Regions from separate parts of the Blautia sp. MSK18_10 genome, predicted to be linked through region 2. Evidence: predicted binding sites of a transcription regulator. Region 2 holds the regulator's gene; the other holds the start of a gene.
The links. The regulator Rex, encoded in region 2, represses fermentation and respiration genes when NADH is low (regulators of the CRP and FNR family bind a similar motif). The targets are predictions, from matches to a motif close to ATTGTTAANTANTTAACAAT.

Region 1: the regulator Rex is predicted to act here: its motif matches at 1,010-1,029, upstream of pckA (phosphoenolpyruvate carboxykinase (ATP)).

Annotation. Positions count from the first base shown of each region.
Region 1 covers NZ_JAJCGT010000018.1:38,239-41,594, reverse strand. The annotation lists gene LI074_RS09075 (PIN domain-containing protein) at 1-721, opposite strand, end outside; gene pckA (phosphoenolpyruvate carboxykinase (ATP)) at 1,181-2,785, shown strand; gene LI074_RS09065 (ketopantoate reductase family protein) at 2,923-3,356, opposite strand, start outside.
Region 2 covers NZ_JAJCGT010000009.1:79,745-83,100, forward strand. The annotation lists gene LI074_RS06135 (bifunctional ADP-dependent NAD(P)H-hydrate dehydratase/NAD(P)H-hydrate epimerase) at 1-581, opposite strand, end outside; gene LI074_RS06140 (redox-sensing transcriptional repressor Rex) at 671-1,318, opposite strand; gene LI074_RS06145 (ABC-F family ATP-binding cassette domain-containing protein) at 1,579-3,356, shown strand, end outside.

The DNA.
Region 1 (3,356 bases), on a different contig from region 2:
TCTGTCCGTATTTGGAAATGATAGATCTGTAAATCTGCTGCTTTCTGTTTTTGTCTTCTGCATTTTTCTCCACAGTTGTTGAAACATAATTTACCACTTCCTTTGGCATGCCTGCCTTGTCGAGAACCGATATCAATTCCTGCTGTAATCTCTTTGTTCCGGCTTTCATGTCAATTATCTTTTGTTTTGGCTTTTTTGTATTCTGATTCTCTGATTGTTTGGCCGACTGCTTTTCAGGTTGTTCATTCAACTGTTTTTCTATTTTCTGATCAGTTTGTTCTGCTACCTGTTTGTCTTTTTCTTTACCGGTCTGTTTTTTTACCTGTTTTCTTGTCTGTACCTGTTTTCCGGAAATCTTCTCGTTTCTGGAAATTTTCACATTTTCTTCTGCTTTCCAGAATTCTATAATATGATCAAAGCCTGTATCCTTGCTGATTACAACAATTTTGCATTCTTCATCCTGACCTGTGCATTCTTTTCCTATCAGATATCCCAGATAAGATCCCAGATGCATATCTGCTGACTGATTTCCTGTCGGTACTTTATGTGTGACCAGTTTTGACTCTCCGTGATCATTGATAATATCAAGGTCTATTTTTCTGCTGTTATCTGTATAAAAAAGATGGATAATATCTGTTTCCCGTAATTTTTCGCATCCTTTGAAGCCTTCACTTCCTACATTTTCATAATCAATTAAATAATAAGTTTTGATAATCTTCATCCTCTCTTTATTTGTTAATGTTCACTCCGTTCACAGTAACCTTTATTTTTCTCTGCTGTATAATACTCTGTCATTTTCAGCCGGATAATTCTTTCCTATTTTAACATGCATCTTTTATCAGCACAACCACATAGTGGCAGCTTTCCTGGTTAGTATTTCCTGGTTGTCTTTCCTGTCTGTTCCAGTCAGACAGAATATTATCATATCCACGAATAGTATTCCCATATTGCCACTATAATAAATTTACATACCTTTTGTGAAAAATGACGGATTTTTCATCAAATTCCAGTTGATAAATCTTTAACAAAATTCAAAAAAAGGCAAAAATCCTGTTGATTTTAAGCGTTAAATATGTATAATAGTAAAAGAGAAGCGATACCCATTCGCTTTTATGGTAAGGTATCTTAAGCCTGTTTAAACAGGCGCTTTCATTAACGAAGAAAAGAGGTTAAACGTAAGATGGCAAAAATCGATTTAAGCAAGTATGGCATTACCGGAACTACAGAAATTGTCTACAACCCTTCTTATGAAGTATTATTTGAAGAAGAAACCAAACCGGAACTGGAAGGCTTTGAAAAAGGTCAGGTCAGCGAACTTGGTGCAGTTAACGTTATGACAGGTATCTACACAGGACGTTCTCCTAAAGATAAATACATCGTTATGGATGAGAACTCCAAAGATACAGTATGGTGGACAACAGACGAATACAAAAACGATAACCATCCTGCAACTCAGGAAGCATGGGATGCAGTAAAAGAAATCGCTAAAAAAGAGCTCTCCAACAAGAGACTTTTCGTAGTAGATGCATTCTGCGGTGCTAACAAAGATACTCGTATGGCTATCCGTTTCATCGTTGAAGTTGCTTGGCAGGCACATTTCGTAACAAATATGTTCATCCAGCCAACAGCTGAAGAACTTGAAAACTTCGAGCCAGATTTCGTTGTATACAACGCTTCCAAAGCTAAAGTTGAAAACTATAAAGAATTAGGCCTGAACTCTGAAACAGCTGTAATGTTCAACATCACAACTAAAGAGCAGGTTATCGTAAACACATGGTACGGCGGAGAAATGAAGAAAGGTATGTTCTCTATGATGAACTACTTCCTTCCACTGAAAGGCATGGCTTCCATGCACTGCTCTGCAAACACAGATATGAACGGCGAAAACACAGCTATCTTCTTCGGTCTTTCCGGAACAGGTAAAACAACTCTTTCCACAGACCCGAAACGTCTCCTGATCGGTGATGACGAGCATGGCTGGGATGACAACGGCGTATTCAACTTTGAAGGTGGATGCTACGCTAAAGTTATCAACCTTGACAAAGAATCTGAGCCGGACATCTACAATGCGATCAAACGTAACGCTCTTCTTGAGAACGTAACACTTGATGCTGAAGGCAAGATTGATTTCGCAGATAAGAGTGTAACAGAGAATACTCGTGTATCTTATCCGATCAACCACATTGAAAACATCGTTCGCCCGATCTCTTCTGCACCGGCAGCTAAGAACGTAATCTTCCTGTCCGCAGACGCTTTCGGAGTACTTCCTCCGGTATCTATCCTGACAGAAGCTCAGACTCAGTACTATTTCCTGTCTGGATTCACAGCTAAACTTGCTGGTACAGAGCGTGGAATCACAGAGCCTACACCTACATTCTCTGCTTGCTTCGGACAGGCATTCCTTGAACTGCATCCGACAAAATACGCAGAAGAACTTGTTAAGAAAATGGAAAAGAGCGGAGCAAAAGCTTACCTGGTTAACACAGGATGGAACGGAACAGGAAAACGTATCTCCATCAAAGATACTCGTGGTATCATCGATGCAATCCTTAACGGAGATATCCTTAACGCTCCTACTAAGAAGATCCCATTCTTCGATTTCGAAGTTCCAACAGAGCTTAACGGCGTAGACACAGGTATCCTCGATCCTCGTGACACATATGCTGACGCTTCTGAATGGGAAGAAAAAGCGAAAGATCTTGCTGGAAGATTCATCAAGAACTTCGCTAAATATGAAGGAAATGCAGCTGGTAAAGCACTTGTTGCAGCTGGTCCTCAGTTATAATTATAATTGCTGAATTAAAGTTAATTATAATTAAATTATAATTTTATTGTCCAAATGAGTACGAAAGGGATGCGAGTAATTCGCATCCCTTTTTCATGTTGTTTCGGTGGTCAAGCGGATATTCGCAATCCGCTTCGCTACAGGGCTCTGAGTTTTTCTGCCACTTTCTCATATGCGGGTACCGGAACGTGATATTCTTCTCCCATTCTTACTACTTCGTAAACTAATCCGTCAATTTCGGACTGTTTTCCTGCCATGATATCCCGCTGCATGGAAGTGGTTGCTTCCGGTGCGAGGTTGGAAAGGATTTTTAAATTTACTTCTGCCATATCTTTCTGGAAAGGAACTCCCATGGCTTCTGCAAGTGCTGCGATTTCTTTTATCATGGTCTTAAAAAGTTCTCTGGCTTCGCCTTCTTTCTGGAAATCTGCGGCAGTTGCGTGGTAATAGAGTCCTGCTGCCCCGATCGGGGATACATAGGAAAATTTCTCCAGTGCTTCACGGCGGATGTTTTCCGAAAGAGTCCCGTCGATATGACTGTCACAGAGGTCTTTCTGAATCTCTTTCAGTT
Region 2 (3,356 bases):
ATGCGTCCGGGATAAAAACACAGCCCTCTTTTGCGAAAAGCAAAGGTAACCGTAAGATCTGCCCGGAATGCAATCCCCTTCTCAAATCCGGTATCTGAGTCAATCCCGGATGGAATATCCACAGCTACTTTATACGCAGATGCCCGGTTCATTGTACTGATAAGCTCTGCATATTTTCCCTCTACAGGTCTGCTCAGTCCAACCCCAAAGATGGCATCTACTATAGTAGTATATTCATCCAGATCCAGGTTATGCACCCGGGGCACCTGATAATATTCTGCTGTTTTAAGCTGTCCGGCAGTTTCAGCAGTCATTTTCTCTTCCTTACCCGCAATATAATACCAGGTTCTGACTCCTCTCAACTGAAGCAGTCTGGCAATCGCCAATCCGTCTCCGCCATTGTTGCCGGTTCCGCAGACCACAAGGATTTTCTCTTTTTCTTTATTCTTTAATCTCTGTACAATCTCCTCAACCGTCTTTAATGCCGCCCTCTCCATAAGTACCGGAGACGATATCCCGGCTTTCTGAATCGTATTATGATCCAGTTCTTTCATCTCAACAGCAGTTACAATCTCTCTCATCTGTTCACCTCCTGTTTACAATAACACATTTACATACAAGAGAAAAGCTGTGATCAGATGACCACAGCCTTGTGTTTCACAGTTATCCCTTACATACCTTCATGTTCCTTTCTGTACTCACTCAGGTTATAGGACAAAGTCATAAGACTCTCTGAAAGATGTACGTTCTCTACCATTACATCCTCCGGGGCATCCAGATCAATATGTGCAAAATTCCAGATTGCCTTAATTCCATTATCAATTAAAATCTTTGCCATCTCTTTGGCTTTGTTTTTAGGAAGAGTCAGGATCGCAATCTCAACCTCATTCTCCTTCAGAAACAAAGGAAGATCGCTCAACATCTGAATCTCAATTCCACGAACTGCAATCCCCTCAAGTACAGGATTGACGTCAAAAATACCAACCAGCTTAAATCCGCGCTTTTCAAAATCCACATAATTGGCCAATGCCTGTCCCAGATTACCGGCACCCAGAATAATCATCGGATGTACAGTATCCAGCCCAAGGATCTTACCGATTTCTGTATACAAATAGCGTACATTATAGCCGTAACCCTGCTGACCAAAACCACCGAAATTATTTAAGTCCTGACGAATCTGGGAAGCCGTCACATGCATCTTCTTGCTAAGATCATTTGAAGATATACGCTCTACATTCTCCTCCATCAATTCACCGAGGTAGCGGTAGTACCGCGGCAAACGCTTGATTACCGCTTTCGAAATTTCCTTAGCTTCCACAAATTTTCCCTCCTTAGCTTATCTATGTCAATTATACCCAGATGTTATTTTATTGTCAAATTAAATTTGTACTTTTTGACCAAATATTTCTGTATTTTTTTATCAATTTCATTCTGAAAAATTCCCCGGAATATCATATTTTCTTCCATGCATCCATCCGATGCTTTCTTTTCCCTGGACAAAATCTCTTAAAATGCTTTCAAAAACAGGCATTTTCGATTATAATAGTACGCGGACAAATTACAAACGGAGGAATTCCTATGATTTTATCATGTCAGAATATCTGTAAATCCTTTGGCGAAAAAATCATTCTCAAGGATGCCAGTTTCCATATAGAAGACCGCGAAAAGGCAGCTCTCATCGGCAATAACGGTGCAGGCAAGACGACTCTGCTGCGAATCATTATGCATGAGCTCTCCCCGGATTCAGGAAACGTGGTACTTGCCAAAGATAAAAATATCGGCTACCTTGCCCAGTATCAGGACATTCATGGCCATCATACCATTTACGAAGAACTGATTTCCACCAAACAGCACATTATTGATATGGAGAACCGTCTGCGCTCTCTGGAACAGGAAATGAAAACCACCACCGGAGATGCTCTGGACAGCCTGATGAATACTTACACAAGACTGAGTCACCAGTTTGAACTGGAAAATGGTTACGCTTACAAAAGTGAGATCATGGGTGTATTAAAAGGTCTTGGTTTCACAGAAGAAGATTTCGAACGCCAGATAGAAACTCTTTCAGGCGGCCAGAAAACCCGCGTAGCTCTGGGTAAACTGCTTCTTGCCAGCCCTGACATTCTTCTTCTGGATGAGCCTACCAACCATCTGGATATGGAGAGTATTTCCTGGCTGGAAACCTATCTTCTGAATTACCCGGGTGCTGTATTTATCGTATCCCACGACCGTTACTTTCTTGACAAAGTCGTAACAAAAGTTGTGGAAATCGAAGCAGGAAATATGCGTATGTACAGTGGCAACTATTCTGCCTATGCCCTGAAAAAAGCCCAGCTGCGTGACGCCCAGTACAAAGCCTACCTGAACCAGCAGCGGGATATCAAACATCAGGAAGCAGTCATTGCCAAGCTGAAATCCTTTAACCGCGAGAAATCTATCAAACGTGCGGAAAGCCGCGAAAAAATGCTGGATAAAGTCCAGCGCATTGATAAACCACAGGAGATTCAGAATCAGATGCGCATTTCCCTGGAACCAAGATTTGTCAGCGGAAATGATGTCCTTACTGTGGAAAGTCTTTCCAAATCTTTTCCCGGACAGACACTTTTCAGTGACATCTCCTTTGAGATCAAACGTGGAGAACGTGTAGCCCTGATTGGCAATAACGGCACAGGCAAAACCACCATGTTAAAGATCATCAATGGGCTGATCGATGCAGACAGCGGCAGATTTACTCTTGGTTCCAAGGTACAGATTGGCTACTATGACCAGGAACACCATGTTCTTCATATGGAGAAAACTATTTTTGAGGAAATCTCAGATGCTTATCCCACACTTACGGAAACAGAAATTCGAAATATGCTGGCAGCATTCCTTTTCACAGGGGATGATGTATTCAAACTGATCTCCGCTCTGTCCGGCGGAGAAAGAGGTCGTGTTTCCCTCGCCAAGCTGATGCTGTCCGAAGCAAACTTTCTGATCCTCGATGAGCCCACCAACCATCTGGATATCGCTTCAAAAGAGATTCTTGAAGAGGCATTGAACAGTTACACAGGAACAGTATTCTATGTTTCCCACGACCGTTACTTCATCAACCAGACAGCTACCCGGATCCTGGATCTGACCAATCAGGCAATTGTAAATTATATCGGAGATTACGACTATTATCTGGAGAAAAAAGAAGAGCTGACGGAAAAATATGCTCCGGCTGCCGCTCAGGCTGTGACAGAAGCAAAGCAGGCTTCTGATAACAAGCTTTCCTGGCAGCAGCATAAAGAAGAACAGGCCCGTCAGCGAAAACGAGAGAATGAACTAAAAAAAGTAGAAGCCCGCATTGAAGAACTTGAGACCAGAGATAA